Regions from separate parts of the Streptomyces sp. NPDC048018 genome, predicted to be linked through region 1. Evidence: predicted binding sites of a transcription regulator. Region 1 holds the regulator's gene; the other holds the start of a gene.
What was found. The regulator HrcA, encoded in region 1, represses chaperone genes, less so after heat shock. The targets are predictions, from matches to a motif close to TTNGCACTCNGNNNNNCNGAGTGCNAA.

Region 1 (11,066 bases):
AGCCGGACGGCCTCACGGACCTCGGTGAGCAGCGGCAGCAGCCCGCGGCCCCGGCCCGGGGCGGGCCCGTCGGCCGGGTCGTCCCGGTGGGTGGCCCGGTGTCCGCCCGCCTCGGCGCCCTGCACGCAGATCGCTCCGGCGCCGGCGCGCTCGGCGGTCCGGGCCTCTTCGACGGAGGTGACGGTGACGATCGTGAACGTACCGACCCGGCCGAACGCGTCGAGGGCGTCGCGGTCGGGGCAGCCGAAGGTGAAGGAGACGACCGGCACCGGGTCGTCGAGGAGGATCGCCAGCTTCGCGTCGTAGGCGTCGTCCCGCCCCTGCTCGGCGTCACCGAGCGGCGTCTCGTACCAGGTGGCCTCGCCCGCGAGCTGGTGCCGGTAGACCTCGACGGCGGCGGAATCGGCGGGCTGGCCTCCCGGCGGCATGAGGAGGTTGACCCCGAAGGGCCGCGCGGTGAGCGCGCGTACCTGCTTGACCTCCTGGTAGAGCCCGCCCGCGGTCTTGTACCCCCCGGCCAGGAACCCGAGCGCCCCCGCCTCGCACACGGCCCCGACGAGCTCGGGACAGGATGCGCCACCCGCCATGGGGGCCTGCACGATCGGATGACGAGAGAGATCGTTGAGCGCGGTGGACATGCAGGCATCGTGCCATGACGGAACGACCGGGCCGAATCGGTACGGGAGGGGTGCGGGAGGGGTACGGGGAGGCTGCGGGAGCCGTGCGCGAGCGCCGCGCGCGGCCACGCCGGCCCCACCGGAAGCCCCCGTCACGGCCCCTGCCCCCGGGGCCCGTGGACACGGTCGGGTGCGACGCGGCCCATGCGCCCGGCCCGACCGCGAAACCCTCCCCGCGGAAGGCGTCAGGGGCGGGACCCGGACCCATGCGCGGGTGGCGGGGGGGCTGAAGGGCAGAACGCGGACGGGCGGGGCCGGACGGGCGGCGGCGGAAGGCCGGAGCGCACCCGCGCGGCAACGCGGAACGCGGACGCGGACGCGGACGAGTGGACCCGGGGGCCGGAAGGCGAGCGCGCCCACGCGGACGGGCGGCACGCGGACGGGCGGCACGCTCACGCCCCCGCCGAAGGGCGGAAGGGCGAGGCAGGACCGGACGGGCGGAACCCGCGCCCACCCGCCCTCGCGGCAACGCGCAAGGGCGGCCCCGCGGGAACGCGGGACCGCCCTTCGCTCGTGCCGCGGCGCCTCAGCGCCCGTTGAACGCGTCCTTCAGGCGCGAGAACAGACCCTGCTGTCCCGGCTGGAACTGCCCCGTCGGCCGCTCCTCGCCGCGCAGCTGGGACAGCTCGCGCAGCAGGCGCTCCTGCTCGGGGTCGAGCTTCGTCGGGGTCTGCACCTCGACGTGGACGATCAGGTCGCCCCGGCCGTTGCCCCGCAGGTGCGTGACGCCGCGGCCGTGCAGCGGGATCGACTGGCCGGACTGGGTGCCCGGGCGGATGTCGACGTCCTCCAGCCCGTCCAGCGTCTGCAGCTGCACCTTCGTGCCGAGCGCCGCCGCCGTCATCGGAATGGTGACCGTGCAGTGCAGGTCGTCGCCGCGCCGCTGGAAGACGTCGTGCGGGAGCTCGTGGATCTCCACGTACAGGTCGCCGGCGGGGCCGCCGCCGGGGCCGACCTCGCCCTCGCCCGCCAGCTGGATGCGGGTGCCGTTGTCGACACCGGCCGGGATCTTGACCGTGAGCGTACGGCGGGACCGCACGCGCCCGTCGCCCGCGCACTCGGGGCACGGGGTGGGGACCACGGTGCCGAAGCCCTGGCACTGCGGGCAGGGGCGGGAGGTCATGACCTGGCCCAGGAAGGACCGGGTGACCTGGGAGACCTCGCCCCGGCCGCGGCACATGTCACAGGTCTGCGCGGTGGTGCCGGGCGCGGCGCCCTCACCGGAGCAGGTGGTGCAGACGACGGCCGTGTCGACCTGGATGTCCTTGGTGGTGCCGAAGGCCGCCTCGTCGAGGGTGATCTCCAGACGGATCATCGCGTCCTGGCCGCGCCGGGTGCGCGAGCGCGGGCCGCGCTGGGACGCCGTACCGAAGAAGGCGTCCATGATGTCCGAGAAGTTCCCGAAACCGCCCGCTCCGAAGCCGCCGGCCCCGCCACCGCCGGCGGCGGACAGCGGGTCCCCGCCGAGGTCGTAGACCTGCTTCTTCTGCGGGTCCGAGAGGACCTCGTACGCGGCGTTGATCTCCTTGAACCGCTCCTGCGTCTTCGGGTCCGGGTTCACGTCCGGGTGAAGCTCGCGGGCAAGACGGCGGAAGGCCTTCTTGATCTCGTCCTGCGACGCGTCGCGGCGTACGCCGAGTACGGCGTAGTAGTCGGTGGCCACTTACGACTCCGCCAGGATCTGTCCGACGTAACGTGCCACTGCGCGTACCGCTCCCATCGTTCCGGGGTAGTCCATGCGGGTCGGTCCGACCACGCCGAGTTTGGCGACTGCCTCGCCGCCGGAACCGTAGCCGACCGAGACGACCGACGTGGACGTCAGCCCCTCGTGGGCGTTCTCGTGCCCGATGCGTACGGTCATGCCCGATTCCTTGGCCTCGCCGAGCAGCTTGAGGAGCACGACCTGCTCCTCCAGGGCTTCCAGGACGGGCCTGATCGTCAGGGGGAAGTCGTGTCCGAAGCGGGTCAGATTGGCGGTGCCGCCGATCATGAGCCGCTCCTCCTGCTCCTCCACGAGGGTTTCGAGGAGGGTTGCGAGCACGGTCGAGACCGTGCCGCGGTCCTCGATCTCCTCGAAGGAGTCCGGCAGGTCCTGCACCAGCTGCGGAACGTCGGCGAACCGGCGGCCGACGACCCGGCTGTTGAGCCGGGCCCGCAGGTCGGCGAGGGAGTTCTCGCCGAAGGGCGCGGGGCAGTCGATCACGCGCTGCTCGACCCGGCCGGTGTCGGTGATGAGCACCAGCATCAGCCGGGCGGGGGCCAGCGACAGCAGTTCCACGTGCCGGACCGTCGAGCGGGTCAGCGAGGGGTACTGCACGACGGCGACCTGGCGGGTCAGCTGCGCGAGCAGCCGGACCGTGCGGCCGACGACGTCGTCGAGGTCGACGGCTCCGTCGAGGAAGTTGTGGATCGCCCGCCGCTCCGGGGTCGACAGGGGCTTGACGCCCGCGAGCCGGTCCACGAAGAGGCGGTAGCCCTTGTCGGTGGGGATGCGGCCGGCGCTGGTGTGAGGCTGGGCGATGTAGCCCTCCTCCTCCAGGACCGCCATGTCGTTGCGCACGGTGGCGGGCGACACGCCGAGCCTGTGGCGCTCGGTCAACGCCTTGGAGCCGACCGGCTCCTCCGTCCCGACGTAGTCCTGGACGATGGCGCGCAGCACCTCGAGTCTGCGTTCGCTGAGCATCGCGCGCACCTCCAGCTGTCGATCCGGTTCCGGTTGCTCCGCTTTTGGCACTCGCCCTGCCCGAGTGCCAGCAATCCCCGGCCAGTGTACGGCGGCGGACGTCGCTCCTGGCAAGGAGGCAGGCTCGGAGGGGTCGGAGCGGATAGCGTCGCCGGATGGCTATGGAAGGGGAAGACATGCCGACGGAGCGATGGGAAGAACAGGGCTGGGAACGGCTCGGCGAGGGCGTGGGACGCCGCCGGCTGCCGGGCTGGGACGCCACCGTGGGCCTGGTCGTCGGCCGGGACGCGGTGCTGCTGTACGACACGGGCGCCACCCTCGCGCAGGGCGCCGAACTGCGCGCGCAGGTGGCGTCGATCACAGGCGGCCGGAGGGTGACGCATGTCGCACTCAGCCACCCCCACTTCGACCACGTCCTCGGCACGGCGGTCTTCGCGGGCGCCGAGGTCTTCGGCGCGGTGGGCATGGACGCGCTGCTGCCCCGGGAGGCGGAGGAGCTGCGCAAGGACGCGGTGCGGCAGGGGGTGGACGAACGCGCCGCGGCGGAGGCCGCCGAGGTGCTGGTCGCCCCGCGTCACACCGTCTCGGGCGAATGGACGCTCGACCTGGGCGGGCGCCAGGTCCTGCTCGCCAACGTCGGCCCCGGCCACTCGGGCCACGACCTGGCGCTCCTCGTGCCGGGCGAGCGGGAGATCGTCTTCTGCGGCGATCTGGTGGAGGAGTCGGGAGAGCCGCAGGCGGGCCCGGACGCGATCCCGGCCCGCTGGCCTGCCGCCCTGGACCGGCTGCTGTCCCTGGCCGGCGAGGACGCGGTGTACGTGCCGGGGCACGGCGCGCTGGTGGACGCGGACTTCGTCCGACGCCAGCGGGATGAGCTGGCACACCGCTTCGAGGTGTCGTAGCGTCGCCCGAATGCGCAGCTACAACCCGGATCTGACGCCTCCTTGGAAGAAGTCGGCCCCCGTGCCGGAGGTCCCGGCGGACCACGAACTCGTCGTCGAGGAGGTCTCGACGGGCTTCTGCGGGGCGGTGGTCCGCTGCGAGGCGGGCACGGTCACCCTGGAGGACCGCTTCGGCAAGCACCGGGTCTTCCCGATGGAACCGCGCGGCTTCCTCCTGGAGGGCCGGGTCGTCACCCTCGTCCGCCCCTCGCAGCCGGGCCCGTCCCGCCCCACCCGCACGGCCTCCGGCTCGATCGCGGTCCCGGGCGCCCGCGCGCGCGTCGCCCGGGCCGGGCGCATCTACGTGGAGGGGCGCCACGACGCCGAGCTGGTCGAGCGGGTGTGGGGCGACGACCTGCGCATCGAGGGCGTGGTCGTGGAGTACCTGGAGGGCGTCGACGACCTGCCGGCCATCGTCGCCGACTTCGCCCCGGCCCCGGACGCCCGCCTGGGTGTTCTGGTGGACCACCTGGTGGAGGGCTCCAAGGAGTCCCGCATCGCCGCCCGCGTCACCTCCCCCGACGTCCTGGTCGTCGGCCACCCGTACATCGACGTCTGGGAGGCCGTGAAGCCCTCCTCGGTCGGCATCCGCGCCTGGCCGGCGGTGCCCCGCGGCCAGGACTGGAAGACCGGCGTCTGCCGCGCCCTGGGCTGGCCCGAGAACACGGGCGCGGCCTGGCAGCACATCCTGTCGAAGGTGCACTCGTACAAGGACCTGGAACCGGCCCTCCTGGGCCGGGTCGAGGAACTCATCGACTTCGTCACGGCCCCGTGACCGCCGAACCTCTCTCCTCCCCCGCTCCCCGGCCCGACCCGGCGGACACGGAGCCCCCGGAGACCGGCCCGGGAGACGGGCCCGGCGTTCCGGAACACCGGCGCCCGCCGGGAGACAGGCCCCTGAGCCGACGGCGCACCCTCCACGAAGGCCGGACGTCAGGCGCCGGGGGAGGGCCTGACGGCGGGTGCTCCCGGAAGGCCCGACGCCAGCGCTCCGTGAATGCCCGACGGCAGCGCTCCGGGAAGGCCTGACGGCAGGCGCTCCCGGAGAGCCTGACGGCGGGCACTCCGGGAAGGCCGAGCCCTCCGGGAGCCCCCGCAGCCAACCGCGGAGGGCCCGCAGGCAATCCCGGAAGCCCGCAAGCCCGTCCTCGGGGGCCCGGGGCCCGTCCCGGGAGGGCCGGTGCCGGTCACGGGAGGCCCGGGGCCCGTCACGGGAGGGCCGGGACCCGTGATGGGAGGGCCGGGACCGGTCTCGTAGGACCGGGGCTGGTCTAGGGAGCAGCGGGGCCAGTCTCGTAGGTCCAGGGCCCGTCCCGGAGGGCCAGGGCCGGTCTGGGAGCGCCGGGGCCGGTACCGGGGGCCGGGGCCGGTCTGGGAGCACCGGGGCCCGTCCCGAAGGGCCAGGGCCCGTCCCGAAGGGCCAGGGCCCGTCCCGAAGGGCCAGGGCCCGTCCCGAAGGGCCAGGGCCGGTACCAGGGGCCGGGGCCGGTACCGGGGGCCGGGGCCGGTCCCCGGGGGGGGCGGCCCGGTGGGGGGAGACCGGGGCCCGCCCCGGAGGGCCAGGGCCCGTCCCGGAGCACCGGGGCCGCCCCGGGGGTCCCGGACCCCGGCGCCCGGGCCCGCCTCGGGGTCGTCCTCCGGGCCGGAACGCCCGCGCGGGGGCGCGCTCCGGACACCTGAAGGCCGAGGGCGGGGGCGGCTAGTCCACCAGGTCGCGGACCACGGCGTCGGCGAGCAGCCGGCCCCGCAGCGTCAGCACGGCCAGTCCGTCGGCGTAGGGCCCGGGGTCGAGGAGGCCGTCCGCGAGCGCCCGCTCGGCCGCCGCCAGTCCGGCCGGGCGCAGCAGCGTCAGCGGGCAGCCCTCCCGGAGCCGCAGCTCCAGGAGCACCCGCTCCACCCGGCGGTCCTCCTCGGTCAGGAGCTCGCGCCCGGCCCCCGGCGACCTGCCGGCCCCCAGCGCCGCCGCGTACGCACCCGGATGCTTGACGTTCCACCACCGGACCCCGCCGACGTGGCTGTGGGCGCCCGGTCCCGCGCCCCACCAGTCGGCGCCGCGCCAGTAGAGCTCGTTGTGGAGGCAGCGGCCGGCATCGGAGGTGGCCCAGTTGGACACCTCGTACCAGGCGTAGCCCGCCCGGGAGAGCACGTCCTCGGCGATGAGGTAGCGGTCGGCGTGCACGTCGTCGTCGGTCATCGGTATCTCGCCGCGCCGGATGCGCCGCGCCAGCTGGGTGCCCTCCTCCACGATCAGCGCGTAGGCGCTGACGTGGTCCGGGCCGGCCCCGATCGCCGCGTCCAGCGAGGCCCGCCAGTCGTCGTCGGACTCCCCGGGCGTGCCGTAGATGAGGTCGAGGTTGACGTGCTCGAAGCCGGCCGCGCGCGCCTCGGCGACACAGGCCTCGGGGCGTCCGGGCGTGTGGCTGCGGTCGAGGACCTTCAGCACGTGCTGCCGGGCGCTCTGCATCCCGAAGGAGATCCGGTTGAAGCCGCCCTCGCGCAGCGTCGCCAGATACGCGGGGTCGACGGACTCCGGGTTCGCCTCCGTCGTCACCTCGGCGTCGTCCGCGAGCCCGAACTCGTCCCGGATGACCGCGAGCATGGACACGAGGTCGGCCGCGTCGAGCAGCGTGGGGGTGCCGCCGCCGACGAAGACCGTCCGCACCGGACGCGGGTCGTCGCCGAGGACCTTGCGCGCGAGCCGGATCTCCTCGGCCACCTGCCCCGCGTAGTTGTCCCGGGAGGCGAGCACGCCGCCGGCACCGCGCAGCTCGCTCGCGGTGTAGGTGTTGAAGTCGCAGTAGCCGCACCGGGTGGCGCAGTACGGCACGTGCAGATAGAACCCGAGCGGTCGCTCCCCGGCGCCCTGCAGGGCGCTCGCGGGCAGCGCACCGTCCTCGGGCATGGGCTCACCATCGGGCAGTACGGAAGGCATGAGCCCATTGTCCCGTACCGCCCGGGGTAAGCCCCGCGCCTGTGGAAAACTCCGGAAGCCCCAGGTCAGGCCGGTGCGGTCCGACCGGACCCGTCGGGTGCGACCGGATCCGGTCGGTGCGGCCGGACCGCCCGGCCCGGCGCGCGACGTCGGGCCGGGCCCGTCAGGCCTCCCGCGCCCCGGCGTACATCTCGTCGATCAGGTGCTGGTAGGTCCGCTCGACCACCGGTCGCTTCATCTTGAGGCTCGGCGTGAGCTCGCCGTGCTCGACGTCGAGGTCCCGCGGCAGGAGCCGGAACTTCTTGATCGTCTGCCAGCGCTGCAGCCCCTCGTTGAGGCGGCCGACGTAGCCCTCGATCAGCTGCTCGACCTGCGGGGAGCCGACGACCTCCGCGTAGGACTTGCCGCCGAGGCCGTGCTCGGCGGCCCAGCCGAGGATGGCGGGCTCGTCGAGGGCGATGAGGGCACTGCAGTAGTTCCGGTCGGCGCCGAGCACCACGATGTTGGAGACGAACGGGCAGACGGCCTTGAACTGGCCCTCGATCTCCGTCGGGGCGATGTACTTGCCGCCGGAGGTCTTGAAGAGGTCCTTCTTGCGGTCGGTGATGCGCAGGTAGCCGTCGGCGGACAGCTCGCCGATGTCGCCGGTGTGGAACCAGCCGTCCGGCTCCAGGACCTCCGCGGTCTTCTCCGGCAGGCCGTGGTAGCCCTCCATGACGCCGGGGCTGCGCAGCAGGATCTCGCCGTCGTCGGCGATGCGGACCTCGGTGCCGGGCAGCGGCTTGCCGACGGTACCGGTGCGGTAGGCCTCGCCGGGGTTGACGAAGGAGGCGGCGGAGGACTCCGTGAGGCCGTAGCCCTCCAGGATGTGGATGCCGGCGCCGGAGAAGAAGTAACCGATCTCCGGGGCGAGCGCGACCGAGCCGGAGACGGCGGCGCGCAGCCGGCCGCCGAAGGCCTCGCGGAGCTTCTTGTAGACGAGCGCGTCGGCAACCTTGTGCTTGGCGGCGAGGCCGAAGGGCGCGGAGGCGGTGCCGGTGCGGCGGAAGTTGTCCTGGGTGACCTTGGCGTACTCGCGGGCGACCTCGGCCGCCCACTGGAAGATCTTGTACTTGGCCGCGCCGCCCTCGCGGGCCTTGGCGGCGACGCCGTTGTAGACCTTCTCGAAGATGCGCGGGACGGCGGCCATGTAGGTGGGCTGCACGACCGGCAGGTTCACGATGATCTTGTCGATGCGGCCGTCGACGGCGGTGACGTGCCCGACCTCGATCTGGCCGGAGGTGAGCACCTTGCCGAAGACGTGGGCCAGCGGCAGCCAGAGGTACTGCACGTCGTCCTGGGTGACCAGTCCGGTGGCCGCGATCGCCTTGGCCATGTACGACCAGTTGTCGTGCGGGAGGCGGACGCCCTTGGGGCGGCCGGTGGTGCCCGACGTGTAGATGAGCGTGGCGAGCTGGTCGGGGGTGATGGCCCCGACGCGCTCCTTCACGACCTCCGGGTGCTTCTCCAGGTACGCCTTGCCGCGCGCCTCCAGGTCGGCGAGGGTGAGCACCCACTCGTCGGAGGTGTCCGCGCCCTCGGCGTCGATGACGACGACGTGGTGGAGTTTCGGCAGGTCGGCACGGCGCTCGACGGCCTTGGCCAGTTGTGCGGCGTTCTCCGCGATCAGGACGCGCGAGTCGGAGTCGGAGAGGATGAACGCCGACTCCTCGGCGTTGGTCTGCGGGTAGATCGTGGTGACGGCGGCGCCGGCGCACATGACGCCGAGGTCGGCGAGGATCCACTCGACCCGGGTCGAGGAGGCGAGGGCCACCCGCTCCTCCGGCTGGACGCCGAGGTCGATGAGGCCGGCCGCGATGCCGTAGACGCGCTCGGCGGCCTGCGCCCAGGTGAGCGACTTCCAGTCGTCCGGCCCCTGGTCGGCGGCAGCGGGCACCGGGTAGCGGTAGGCCTCAGCGTCCGGCGTCCGCTCGACTCGCTCAAGGAAGAGGGTCGCCACGGACGGCGGCCGGTTCTCGATCAGGGTCTGTGTGTCGCTCACGACGTCCTCCGGGCGGCGGCGGTGCGGTCAGGCGGTGGGTCGGACAGTGCGTAACTAACTGGCGAGTAACCTTCGAGCGGCTTCAGAGTAGAGCGCCGGGGACTGGCGCGTAAGGGCTTGCATATAACGAACGGGTCTGCACGCACTCGGCGCACAGACCCGTTCGAGGGACATGTCGGTGTATGAGGCAGCTACTTCGCGGCCTCCGCGGCGACTACTTCTTGGCCTTGCCGCCGGCCGAGTCGTCGCTCGACAGGACCGCGATGAACGCCTCCTGCGGGACCTCCACGGAGCCGACCATCTTCATCCGCTTCTTGCCCTCCTTCTGCTTCTCCAGCAGCTTCCGCTTACGGGAGATGTCACCGCCGTAGCACTTGGCGAGGACGTCCTTGCGGATGGCGCGGATGGTCTCACGGGCGATCACCCGGGAGCCGATGGCCGCCTGGATGGGCACCTCGAAGGCCTGCCGCGGGATGAGCTCACGCAGCTTGGCGACGAGCCGCACACCGTAGGCGTACGCGGCGTCCTTGTGGGTGACGGCGGAGAACGCGTCCACCTTGTCGCCGTGCAGCAGGATGTCGACCTTGACCAGGCTGGAGGCCTGCTCGCCGGTGGGCTCGTAGTCGAGCGAGGCGTAACCGCGGGTCTTGGACTTCAGCTGGTCGAAGAAGTCGAAGACGATCTCGGCCAGGGGCAGGGTGTAGCGGATCTCCACCCGGTCCTCGGAGAGGTAGTCCATGCCGATCAGCGTGCCGCGGCGGGTCTGGCACAGCTCCATGATCGCGCCGATGAACTCGCTGGGGGCCAGGATCGTGGCGCGTACGACGGGCTCGTACACGTCGCTGATCTTGCCCTCGGGGAACTCGCTCGGGTTGGTGACCGTGTGCTCGCTGCCGTCCTCCATGACCACGCGGTAGACCACGTTGGGGGCGGTGGCGATCAGGTCGAGACCGAACTCGCGCTCCAGGCGCTCGCGGATCACGTCGAGGTGGAGCAGGCCGAGGAAGCCGACGCGGAAGCCGAAGCCGAGCGCGGCGGAGGTCTCCGGCTCGTAGACGAGCGCGGCGTCGTTCAGCTGCAGCTTGTCGAGGGCCTCGCGGAGGTCCGGGTACTCCGAGCCGTCCAGCGGGTAGAGGCCCGAGAACACCATCGGCTTCGGGTCCTTGTAACCGCCGAGGGCCTCGGTGGCGCCCTTGTTCAGGGAGGTGATCGTGTCACCGACCTTGGACTGGCGGACGTCCTTCACACCCGTGATGATGTAGCCGACCTCGCCGACGCCGAGACCGTCCGACGGCGTCATCTCCGGCGACGAGACGCCGATCTCCAGGAGCTCGTGGGTGGCGCCGGTCGACATCATCTTGATGCGCTCGCGCTTGTTGAGCTGCCCGTCGACGACACGGACGTAGGTCACCACGCCGCGGTACGAGTCGTACACGGAGTCGAAGATCATCGCGCGGGCGGGGGCGTCCGCGACACCCACGGGGGCCGGGATGTCCCGGACCACGCGGTCGAGCAGCGCCTCGACGCCCATGCCGGTCTTCGCCGAGACCTTGAGGACGTCCTCCGGCTGGCAGCCGATGAGGTTGGCCAGCTCCTCGGCGAACTTCTCCGGCTGCGCGGCCGGGAGGTCGATCTTGTTCAGGACCGGGACGATGGTGAGGTCGTTCTCCATCGCCAGGTACAGGTTGGCCAGCGTCTGCGCTTCGATGCCCTGCGCGGCGTCGACCAGGAGGATCGTGCCCTCACAGGCCGCGAGCGAACGCGAGACCTCGTACGTGAAGTCGACGTGCCC
Region 2 (11,066 bases), on a different contig from region 1:
CCCGACGCGGCCTTCTACCGCGACGGCTCCCTCCACGGCGGCCTCGCGTACACGGCCGACTCCCTGCGCACCGTCTTCGGCGCCTTCGAGGAACGCTCCCTCCGCCGCATGCACGACGAGCCCGCCGACTCCCCCCGTTTCGGCGAACCCTTCCTCTGGACGGGCCTGTTCCGCCGCCCCGGGGGCCTCACCCGCTGACCTGTCCACCGGCCCCCTCCCCCGGCGCCCGGCGGAGAGCCGCCGGGCACCCCGGGCCGGGGCCGACCCCGCTCAGTCGGTCCGTGCCCGCGGCCGGCGCGGTACCAGGCAGAACGGGTGGCCGGCCGGGTCCGTGAGCACGACGAAGCGCTCCGGGTCCGGCTGGTGGGCCGGGCGGACCGCGCCCAGGGCCAGGAGGCGGGCCTCCGCCTCCGTCAGGTCGTCGACGTCGAAGTCCAGGTGGAGCTGCTGGGGTCGCTCCTGGCCGGGCCAGCGCGGCGGGACGTAGCCGGTCACGCGCTGGAAGCCGATGAGGAGGCCGCCTCCGCGTTGCACGCCGGCGAACTCCGCGTGGTTCTCGGGGTGGAGCGGCAGACCGGTCGCGCGGTGGTAGAAGTCGGCGAGCGCCAGGGGGTCGGCGCAGTCGAGGGTGATCGCGGAGAGCTCCATGGCGCCAGCGTAGGCCGTGTCTCCGGGTTCGGGACGGCCCTGCCGGTTTCCACAAGTCCTGCTGCGGCGGGCCGGGTTACCGGCCGCGCACCCTCGCCGAGGTGAAGGCCCGCACGGCGTACGCCCGCCGTACCGGCGAGCCCGTCGCCCGGGCCCTCCTGCGCTACGGACCGCTCTGAGAACCGGGTCCCGCGTCAGGCCATGAGGCGCAGGTGGGACGCCAGACGGTCGTACTGCTCGCGTATCCCCGTCTCCATCCCCGCCGCCAGCGCCTGGTCGCGGATCTCCGTCGTCGGCCAGAAGGACGTGCTGGTCAGGGCGGTGCCGCCGTCGGGGGTGGCGTCGAAGGAGAGGATCACGCGGACCGGGTCGGCGCCCGGCATCTGCTCGAAGACCTCGGTGTAGACGAGGCGCTCGGCCGGGACGATCTCCTCGTACGTGCCGGAGAAGACGATCTCCTGGCCCTCCGGGGTGCGCTGGCCCCAGCGCCACGCGCCGCCCGGGCGCAGATCGATGTCGCAGACGGACATGGTCAGGGAGGCGAGGCCGTACCAGGCGCGGACGTGCTCGGGGCGCGTCCAGGCCTCCCAGACGCGCCGCACGGGGGCGTCGAAGGTGCGGGTGACGACCAGCTCGCGGTCCGCCGGTGTGGTGAGCAGCGTGATCATGACGTACTCCGCCTCCCGCTTCCGTTCCGGGACTCCGGTCCGGGGGATTGCGTTCCGGGCTCTCTCCCCAGCATCACCCCTCCGCCTGCCGCCCGCAGGGCGCCCGCCGAAGCCGCAATCCAGTGAACGCGTTCAATCCACAGGCGCTATCGTGCGTACCACGCGGCCCGCACGCCTCTGCTGCACCGCCTTTCTGACCTGTGGGGGGTCCCTTTCATGCGCAGTACGCGCACACGTCCGCACGCCCTCGTGCGTGCGGTCACCGTCTTCGCGCTGGCGGCAGGCGTGGCCCTGCCCGCCGTCGTCACGGCCCCGGCCGCCTACGCGGCGACCGTCGGCCAGACCACCACCCTGGACGACGGCCGGCTGACCGTCGGCCTGCCCGGCGACGCCCTGTGGGTGAAGGTGAGCGTCCTCGCCTCCACCGCCCCCGACGCCGCCGTCCTCGCCTCGACGGACGAGCTCGGCCTGTCGGCCTACGCCGCATGGACCACCGAAGCGCCGATCCGGCTCCCCGAGGGCACCGCCTTCGGCGACTACCCGCTCGCCGTCGAGTACCGGCTGCCCGGCGGCACCGTGCAGCGCTGGACCGGCGGCACCTTCGGCTACCGGCTGCACACCGGGGTCTCCGCCGCCTCCTTCGACCGCACGACCACCAGCTACGACAGCCGCGACGTCGTCCTGTCCGGCAGGGCCACCACCTGGAACCCGGCCACGGGCACGACCACCCCGGCCGCCGAGGGCACCCCGGTCAGCATCACGCTGAACCTGAGCGACGCCTTCTCCCGGACCCGGACCCAAACCGCCACGGTCGCCACCGCGGGGGACGGCACCTTCTCGCTGCCCTTCACCGCGGACGACGAGATCACCGGCGGCAAGGCCGAGGTCGTGCCCGCCGGCGCCGACACCGACCCGGTGGCACCGCGCGGCATCCCCGCCGTGGGTGTGGAGAAGCTGAAGTACCGGATCACCTCGGACCCGGGCAGGTTCCGTGTCTCCGCCGGCACGGACGTCAACGTCCAGGGCCGCGTGGAGCGCCTGACCGAGGCCGGCTGGCAGGGCTTCGCCGGCATCCCGGTCGTCACCACCGGCGCCGAGCCGTACCCGTACACCAAGGCGCTCGCCCCGCTCGGGGGCGGCGACACGGCGGCGGACGGCTCCTTCGCCTACCCGGCCCGGGTCCAGTACACGACGGCCCGCCTCTACACACTGCCGAAGCCGTCGGTCTACTTCGCCCGCGAGACGACCCACCTCTACGACGTCGCCGACATCGCGGTGCCGCAGCAGTTCGCGTACAGCGGCGCCACCACCACCCTGAACGAGTACGGCTGGGTGAAGGCGCGGGGGCGTCTGGGCACCGGCACCACGTACTGCGACACCAAGCCCGACTGGATCGCCCTGCAGGTCTCCCTGGACAACGGGCGCACCTGGCGCACCATGAAGTCCGGCTACCTCGACACCGGTTGCTGGTACGACCTCGGTGCCTGGGGCTACGTCAACGCCCTCTACCGGATCTACCACCCGGAGAGCGACCGCTTCGTCGCCAAGAACACCGCGAACATCCGCCTGTCGCGCATCCCCACCCGGATCGTCAACGTGACCTACAGCCCCTCGCGGCCGAGCGTCAACGGCAGGATGACCGTCAAGGGCGTCGTGCAGCAGCAGGTCAACGGGGTCTGGAAGGCCCTGCCGGGCGCGCGGCTGACGCTGTACGTCAAGCCCAAGGGCGACCCGAGCTGGTACTGGGCCGCGAAGAACATCGCCACCGGCTCCAACGGCGCCTTCAGCGTCACCACCACCACCTACGGAGACGGCACCTGGGGCCTCGGCCTGCAGTCCAGGACCGGCTACTTCTCCAGCGAGTCGAGGAACTTCTATGTCGATGCGCGCTGACCTCCGGCTCTCCGCCGTCTCCCTCGTCACGGCGCTCGTCCTGGGCGCCGGTGCCGCCCCCGCCCTCGCCGACGAGCCGGCTCCGGCCGTCGTCGGCGTCGGCCGGGCCGTGACCGTCGACACCCAGCGCGGCACCTTCCGGGTGACCGCGTGGACCGACGCACCGCAGGCCGCCGTCACCGCGGTGTCCGCCAGGGTCAGGCAGGGCGAGACCGTCCTCGCCGAGCTGCCCTCGCTCGTCGAGAACCCTTCGAGCCCGGGCACGTTCGCCCTGCCGGAGGAGCAGGCGCTCAAGCTCACCGAGGACGGCGGCTCCATCCCGGCGCTCGGCCGCTACGCGATCGACGTGACGGCCACCGACTCGCTCGGCAACACCGTCACGCGCGCGAACGCGGGCACGCTCGACTTCACCCTGCAGCCGGTGCTGACCGGCTTCGACGTCGGCGTCTCCACCTGGGCCGACCGGAACATCCACCCGCAGGGCACCCTGGTCGGCATCCAGCCCGGCTCCCTCGACCGGGTCCCGCTGCCCGGCCGTTCGGTGTCCTTCCGGCTCGGCTGGGACGACACCGCGATCGGGTCCGCCGTGACCGACGCCACCGGCGCCTTCACCGCCGCCCCGATGCCGCTGACGACGCGCTACGCCTGGTACCGGGCCGAGTTCGCCGAGAACGGCGACGAGGTGCACGGCGTCGGCAGGAGCAACGACTACGCCGACGTGCGGACCAGGAGGATGTCCCTCACCGCCACCGCCGACAAGACGCGTGCGGTGAACGGCGAGACCGTCACCGTCACCGGCCGGGTCACCGACCCGGCGGACGGCTCCCCGGTCGCCGACGAGCCGCTGGAGGCGCTGCTGGGCGGCGGGATCCCGCAGGCCGTACGCACCGACGCCGACGGCCGGTTCACCGCGCGGCTCGTCGCCGCTCCCGGCCCGGACCACACCGGGTGGAGCGTCCGGGGCACCGGCATCTTCCAGGACGGGCTGTACGCGAGCGGTGCGCTCGCCATGCCGAAGGACACCCGCACCCAGCTGGTCGCCTACCGGCTCGACAGCAACGGGCGGCTCACGGCCTACGGCCAGTTCCGCTCCCCGTACGAGACCTGGGCGGGCTACATGACCGACCAGACGGTGCTCCTGGAGCAGTCCCCGGACGGGCTGACCGGCTGGAAGAAGGTCGCCTCGACCCCGGTCACCACCGATGTGCGGCGCTCGTTCGCCGTCGGCGTGGCCACCAGGGGCGGCTGGTTCCGGCTGCACACCCTCGGCTCGTCGCTGTACGCGGAGTCCGCGAGCAGGTCCTTCCACGTCGCCCGGACCTCCACCCGGGTGCTGTCGGTGGACGCCACCCCGGAGCCCGTCCGCAAGGGCGCCGAGATCACGGTGACGGCCACGGTGCAGCACGACCAGGCGGGCTGGAAGCCGCTGGCCAACCAGCAGGTGCAGCTGCGCTTCGCCGCGTGGGGCTCCCAGACGTGGAAGACCGTCGCGTGGGGCCGTACCTCGGCCACGGGCAGGGCGAGCCTGAAGGCGCGCACCTCGGTGGACGGGACGTACACGGTCGTGTACGTCGGTGACGCCTCGCACTTCGACTCCACCGGCCGGGGCGACTACGTCGACGTGCGCTGACCTCCGGCACGCGTCCGGCACACATGACTGAAGGGCGGCACCCCCACGGGGTGCCGCCCTTCGGCGTTCAGCGATGAACCGCCGATCCTCTCCGAGGATCAGAAGTCCATGTCACCGCCCGGCATGCCGCCGCCGGCCGGCGCGGCGGCCTTCTCCGGCTTGTCGGCGATGACGGCCTCGGTGGTGAGGAACAGCGCCGCGATGGAGGCGGCGTTCTGCAGCGCGGAGCGCGTCACCTTGGCCGGGTCGAGGATGCCCTCGGCGATCATGTCGACGTACTCGCCGGTCGCGGCGTTCAGGCCGTGGCCGACGGGAAGGTTGCGCACCTTCTCCACGACGACGCCACCCTCGAGACCACCGTTGACGGCGATCTGCTTGAGCGGGGCCTCCAGGGCCAGCTTGACGGCGTTGGCACCGGTGGCCTCGTCGCCCTCCAGCTCCAGCTTCTCGAAGACCGCGGAGGCCTGCAGCAGGGCCACGCCACCACCGGCGACGATGCCCTCCTCGACGGCCGCCTTCGCGTTGCGGACGGCGTCCTCGATGCGGTGCTTGCGCTCCTTGAGCTCGACCTCGGTCGCGGCACCGGCCTTGATGACGGCGACGCCACCGGCGAGCTTCGCCAGGCGCTCCTGGAGCTTCTCGCGGTCGTAGTCCGAGTCGGAGTTCTCGATCTCGGCACGGATCTGGTTCACGCGACCGGCGACCTGCTCGCTGTCACCGGCACCGTCGACGATGGTGGTCTCGTCCTTGGTGATGACGACCTTGCGGGCGCGGCCCAGCAGGTCCAGGCCGGCGTTCTCGAGCTTGAGACCGACCTCCTCGGAGATGACCGTGCCGCCGGTGAGGATGGCGATGTCGTTCAGCATCGCCTTGCGGCGGTCGCCGAAGCCCGGGGCCTTGACGGCGACGGACTTGAAGGTGCCACGGATCTTGTTGACGACCAGGGTCGACAGGGCCTCGCCCTCGACGTCCTCGGCGATGATCAGCAGCGGCTTGCCCGACTGCATGACCTTCTCGAGGAGCGGGAGCAGGTCCTTCACCGAGGAGACCTTGGAGTTGACGATGAGGATGTACGGGTCCTCGAGCGCGGCCTCCATGCGCTCCATGTCGGTCGCGAAGTACGCCGAGATGTAGCCCTTGTCGAAGCGCATACCCTCGGTGAGCTCCAGCTCCAGACCGAAGGTCTGGGACTCCTCGACGGTGATGACGCCTTCCTTGCCGACCTTGTCCATGGCCTCGGCGATGAGCTCGCCGATCTGGGTGTCGGCGGCGGAGATGGAGGCGGTGGAGGCGATCTGCTCCTTCGTCTCGACCTCCTTCGCCTGGTCGAGCAGCGCACCGGAGACGGCCTCGACGGCCTTCTCGATGCCGCGCTTGAGGGCCATCGGGTTGGCGCCGGCGGCGACGTTGCGCAGGCCCTCACGGACCAGCGCCTGGGCGAGAACGGTGGCGGTGGTCGTACCGTCGCCGGCGACGTCGTCCGTCTTCTTGGCGACTTCCTTGACCAGCTCGGCGCCGATCTTCTCGTACGGGTCCTCGAGCTCGATCTCCTTGGCGATGGAGACACCATCGTTGGTGATCGTGGGGGCGCCCCACTTCTTCTCGAGGACGACGTTGCGACCCTTGGGGCCGAGGGTGACCTTGACGGCGTCAGCGAGCTGGTTCATGCCGCGCTCGAGACCGCGCCGGGCCTCCTCGTCGAACGCGATGATCTTGGCCATGTGAAGTGGTCCTCCCGGACATGGGGTGGATAACGCTCCTGGACCTGGCCGACGCCCGCGACGGACGGCCCGCCCTCCTCGTGGTTCCTTGCCCCACTCGGCCGGCGACCTCGTCTGCCCGATCCTCGTAGCACTCTCACCTTCAGAGTGCTAACGCCAATGATTAGCACTCGACCCAGGAGAGTGCAAGCGCCTCGGGGAGGCTCGCACGGGGGTGGCGGCCGGAAACCGGGCGGGCGCGGGCGCCCGGGGAGAGCCCTCACGGCCGTCGACCGGCGCACGCGGGGCGCGCACGCGGGCGCGCGTCCGCACACGTGCGAGGGGTCCACATCCCAGTGGGATGTGGACCCCTCGACGGAAGTGCGTCGGTGGCCGATCGCGCCGCGCTCAGACGGCGAGCTTGACCATGTCCGCCTGCGGACCCTTCTGGCCCTGCGAGATCTCGAACTCGACCCGCTGACCCTCTTCGAGGGTGCGGTACCCGTCCATCTGAATCGCGCTGTAGTGGACGAAAACATCCGCACCACCGTCGACCGCGATGAAGCCGTAGCCCTTCTCCGCGTTGAACCACTTGACGGTGCCCTGAGCCATGCCTAACTCCCCTATTACTGGCCCTTGCGCGGGGCCGCACTTCGCGGACCCGGGTCAGACCCTGCGCCGGAACGCGTCGACCGCGGCTGAATGTATCTGCCCAACTGCCCTCTGCAACAGGTCAATCGGACGAGAATTCTGGGCACGGCGGAAAGGGGAATTGGGGAGAATCCCCGGAGTTCCGGGGCAAGTCGGGCCCGGCAAACCGCGCAGAAGGTACACAAGGCACGGGCACTTTGGCTGCTTCTGGTCGCGCGCAGACGCATTCTCATATGCGCCTGGCATGAGCAGCGGAGGGGGCTTCCCCAACTCTACCGCGCTCAACCATGCAGAATTGCCCCTTCCGCTTCTTCTGGCGGAAGGGGCAATTCAGATATTGCGGGTACCCGTGAGTACGGCCGGTCGGCCGCCCGCACGGTGCCGGGCGGTCAGCCGCCGGCGACGGCGGGAATGATGGAGACGCCGGCGCCGTCCGGCGTCGCGGTCTCCAGACCCTGCTCGAAGCGCACGTCGTCGTCGTTCACGTACACGTTGACGAAGCGGCGCAGCTTGCCCTGGTCGTCCAGGACGCGGGCCGCGATGCCCGTGTGGTTCTTCTCCAGGTCGGCGATGACCTCGGCGAGGGTCCCGCCCTCGGCGGACACCTCGGACCGTCCACCGGTGTAGGTGCGGAGGATGGTGGGGATGCGGACGTTCACGGCCATGGCTGTCTTCGTACCTCTCGGCTTCAGTGGGCCAGGCCCGCGTCGCGGAACGCGTCCAGGCTCGGGCGGATCGTTGCGGTCGCCTGCGAGCCCTCGGCCACGGCGTCCAGGGTCTTGAGGCCGTCGCCGGTGTTGAGGACCACCGTCGTCAGCGTGGGGTCGATCAGACCGTTCTCGACGAGCTTCCTCGTCACCCCGACGGTCACGCCGCCCGCGGTCTCGGCGAAGATGCCCTCGGTGCGGGCCAGGATCCTGATGGCGTCCACGACCTGCTCGTCGTCGACGTCCTCCACGGCTCCGCCGGTGCGGCGGGCGATGTCGAGCACGTACGGGCCGTCGGCCGGGTTGCCGATCGCCAGCGACTTGGCGATGGTGTCCGGCTTCTGCGGGCGGACCACGTCGTGACCGGCCTTGAAGGCGGCGGACACCGGCGAGCAGCCCTCGGCCTGGGCGCCGAAGATCTTGTACGGCTTGTCCTCGACCAGGCCCAGCTTGATGAGCTCCTGCAGACCCTTGTCGATCTTCGTGAGCTGCGAGCCGGAGGCGATCGGGATGACGAGCTGGTCCGGGATGACCCAGCCGAGCTGCTCGCAGATCTCGTACGCGAGCGTCTTCGAGCCCTCGCCGTAGTACGGGCGGAGGTTGACGTTCACGAAGCCCCAGCCCTCGCCGAGCGGGTCGCCGATGAGCTCCGAGCAGAAGCGGTTGACGTCGTCGTAGTTGCCCTCGATGGCGACCAGGTCGCCGCCGTAGACGGCGGCCATGACGACCTTGCCCTGCTCCAGGTCGTGCGGGATGAACACGCAGGAGCGGAAGCCGGCCCGGGCGGCGGCGGCGCCGACGGCGCCGGCCAGGTTGCCGGTGGAGGAGCACGACAGGGTGGTGAAGCCGAAGGCCCGGGCGGCCTCGATGGCCTGGGCGACGACCCGGTCCTTGAAGGAGTGGGTCGGGTTACCGGAGTCGTCCTTGACGAAGAGCCGGCCGGGCTCGACGCCGATCTCCCGGGCGAGGTTGTCGGCCTGGACGAGCTTGGTCCAGCCGGGGTTCAGGTTGGGCTTCTCGGCGACGTCGGCCGGAACGGGCAGCAGCGGGGCGTAGCGCCAGATGTTGGCGGGGCCGGCCTCGATCTGCTTGCGCAGGGCCTCGGGGTCGCCGGTGGGCAGGTCGTACGCGACCTCGAGGGGGCCGAAGCAGAGCTCACAGGCGAAGATCGGGCCGAGCGGGAAGGATTCACCGCATTCACGACAGGAGAGTCCGGAAGCGGGACCGAGATCAACGGTGGTTCCGGGTGCGACGGTCTGTACAGCCATGGAGGCGAGGCCCTTTCTCCTCATCTTCCTCATGACGCATTTCGCCATGAGACGGATTTGGCACCTTCCCTAGCCGGGAGCCTCGCGCTGAAAAGCTGTGCCCGTCAGGGGCTCCACCTGGGGTGGTGACCGTGAGACGGGTGGGCGAGTAACCGACTGGAGGGTTGCCGGGGCTTCAACGGGCCGTTTCCCTCTGCCCCTCTGGATGAGCGGTATTCGATTGTGAGACGCGGTCGGCACCCCGACATGCATCGGGCATCCGCGTTGTTCAAGACTGTAACCGAAGGCTTCCGAGGGGGAGACGGTCGTCCGATCCGCGAGATGGAGATCACGTTGCTGGAAGAAGTGGAGCGCTGGCTGGCCCGGCGGTCCTGGTCCGTGGCCGACCGTCCGCTGGAGCGGATCCTCGCCGCCAAGCGGGGCACGAAGGTCAGCGTCGTCCTGCCCGCGCTGAACGAGGAGGCGACGGTCGGCGCGATCGTCTCGGTCATCCGCCGCGAGCTGATGACCCCGGCGGTGCCACTGGTGGACGAGCTGGTGGTGATCGACTCCGGCTCGACCGACCGGACGGCCGAGGTGGCCGCGGCGGCCGGCGCGCGGGTGGTGGCGCGCGACGAGATCCTGCCCCGCATACCGGCCGTGCCGGGCAAGGGCGAGGTCCTCTGGCGGTCACTGATGGTGACGAGCGGGGACGTCATCTGCTTCGTGGACGCGGATCTGCGGGACTTCTCGGCGGACTTCGTCACCGGGATCGTGGGGCCGCTGCTCACCGATCCGGACGTCGACTTCGTGAAGGCCATGTACGACCGTCCGCTCGGCGCCGAGTTCGACGGGCTCGCCTCCGGGAGGCCTCCCGGCCAGGGCGGCCGCGTGACGGAGCTGGTGGCCCGGCCGCTGCTCAATCTGCACTGGCCGCGCCTCGCCGGATTCGTCCAGCCGCTGGGCGGCGAGTACGCGGCACGCCGCTCGCTGCTGGAGCGCCTCCCCTTCCCGGTCGGTTACGGAGTGGAGCTGGGTCTCCTCGTGGACGCGCTGCACACGGTCGGCCTCGACGCGCTCGCACAGGTGGACGTGGGGGTGCGCAAGCACCGGCACCAGGACGGCCTGGCGCTCGGCCGGATGGCGGCGGCGATCTACCGGACGGCCCAGCTGCGTCTGTCGCGGGGGCACCTGGTGCGGCCGCTGCTCACTCAGTTCGAGCGCGGCGAGGACGGTTTCACGCCGCACACCCACGCGGTGGACACGGAGGAGCGGCCCCCGATGACGGAGATCGCGGAGTACGCCGAGCGCCGCGTGGCGTGACACCGGATGATGATCATTTCTGCCTATATTTCCGTTTCATGCGGTTCAGACACGACACGGGAATCCTGCCGGCGGCCCTCGGCATCGCGGCCGCGGCACTGACGCTCACCGGCGCCGCACCGGCCGCCGCTGCCCCGGGCGGGGCCGCCCCGGAGGTCACGTACGCGTACGCCGCCCCGGCCGGGACCGGCGCCCGCGCCGCGCACGCGGCGCCGGGCCTGCCGGGCCCCGTCCCGCAGCCGTCCGCGCCGGCCCCCGCGCCACCCGCCCCGCACGGCGGTCCGCACGGCGGAGCCCAGGGGAGGGCGGCGGCGCAGGCCGGCGCGCGCCTGTGGCTGCTCGGCGGGCTGGGGCTCGCGCTGGCGGCGACGGGCGTGGTGGCCCGGGCGGCGGCCAGGAGCCGCACGGGTCGCTGACCGGCAGCCGGACCCCGGGCCCACCCGCTCCGTCTGGCGCGAATCCGTACGTCTCGTATCCGCACGTTTGAGCGTTTACCGGACGGGCTAGGTTCGGCATATGGCTTCTGTCCTCGTGGCATCGAACCGCGGCCCGGTCTCCTACACCGTGCGTGACGACGGCTCCCTGGACACCCGGCGGGG

Region 2: a site for HrcA is predicted at 6,724-6,750, ahead of groL (chaperonin GroEL). Genes of this name have one in related genera too.

The regions. Positions count from the first base shown of each region.
Region 1 covers NZ_JBIDBK010000002.1:816,050-827,115, forward strand. The annotation lists gene ACGF1Z_RS09625 (nitronate monooxygenase) at 1-638, opposite strand, end outside; gene dnaJ (molecular chaperone DnaJ) at 1,204-2,340, opposite strand; gene hrcA (heat-inducible transcriptional repressor HrcA) at 2,341-3,360, opposite strand; gene ACGF1Z_RS09640 (MBL fold metallo-hydrolase) at 3,537-4,262, shown strand; gene ACGF1Z_RS09645 (DUF3097 domain-containing protein) at 4,273-5,076, shown strand; gene hemW (radical SAM family heme chaperone HemW) at 6,001-7,233, opposite strand; gene ACGF1Z_RS09655 (AMP-dependent synthetase/ligase) at 7,397-9,274, opposite strand; gene lepA (translation elongation factor 4) at 9,489-11,066, opposite strand, start outside.
Region 2 covers NZ_JBIDBK010000004.1:699,982-711,047, forward strand. The annotation lists gene ACGF1Z_RS19205 (class I SAM-dependent methyltransferase) at 1-198, shown strand, start outside; gene ACGF1Z_RS19210 (VOC family protein) at 271-648, opposite strand; partial or broken gene ACGF1Z_RS19215 (deoxyxylulose-5-phosphate synthase) at 696-827, shown strand; gene ACGF1Z_RS19220 (SRPBCC domain-containing protein) at 843-1,316, opposite strand; gene ACGF1Z_RS19225 (hypothetical protein) at 1,533-3,209, shown strand; gene ACGF1Z_RS19230 (hypothetical protein) at 3,199-4,839, shown strand; gene groL (chaperonin GroEL) at 4,938-6,560, opposite strand; gene ACGF1Z_RS19240 (cold-shock protein) at 6,948-7,151, opposite strand; gene ACGF1Z_RS19245 (MoaD/ThiS family protein) at 7,580-7,855, opposite strand; gene thrC (threonine synthase) at 7,879-9,189, opposite strand; SAM riboswitch class I at 9,183-9,377, opposite strand; gene ACGF1Z_RS19255 (glucosyl-3-phosphoglycerate synthase) at 9,499-10,467, shown strand; gene ACGF1Z_RS19260 (hypothetical protein) at 10,506-10,883, shown strand; gene ACGF1Z_RS19265 (trehalose-6-phosphate synthase) at 10,984-11,066, shown strand, end outside.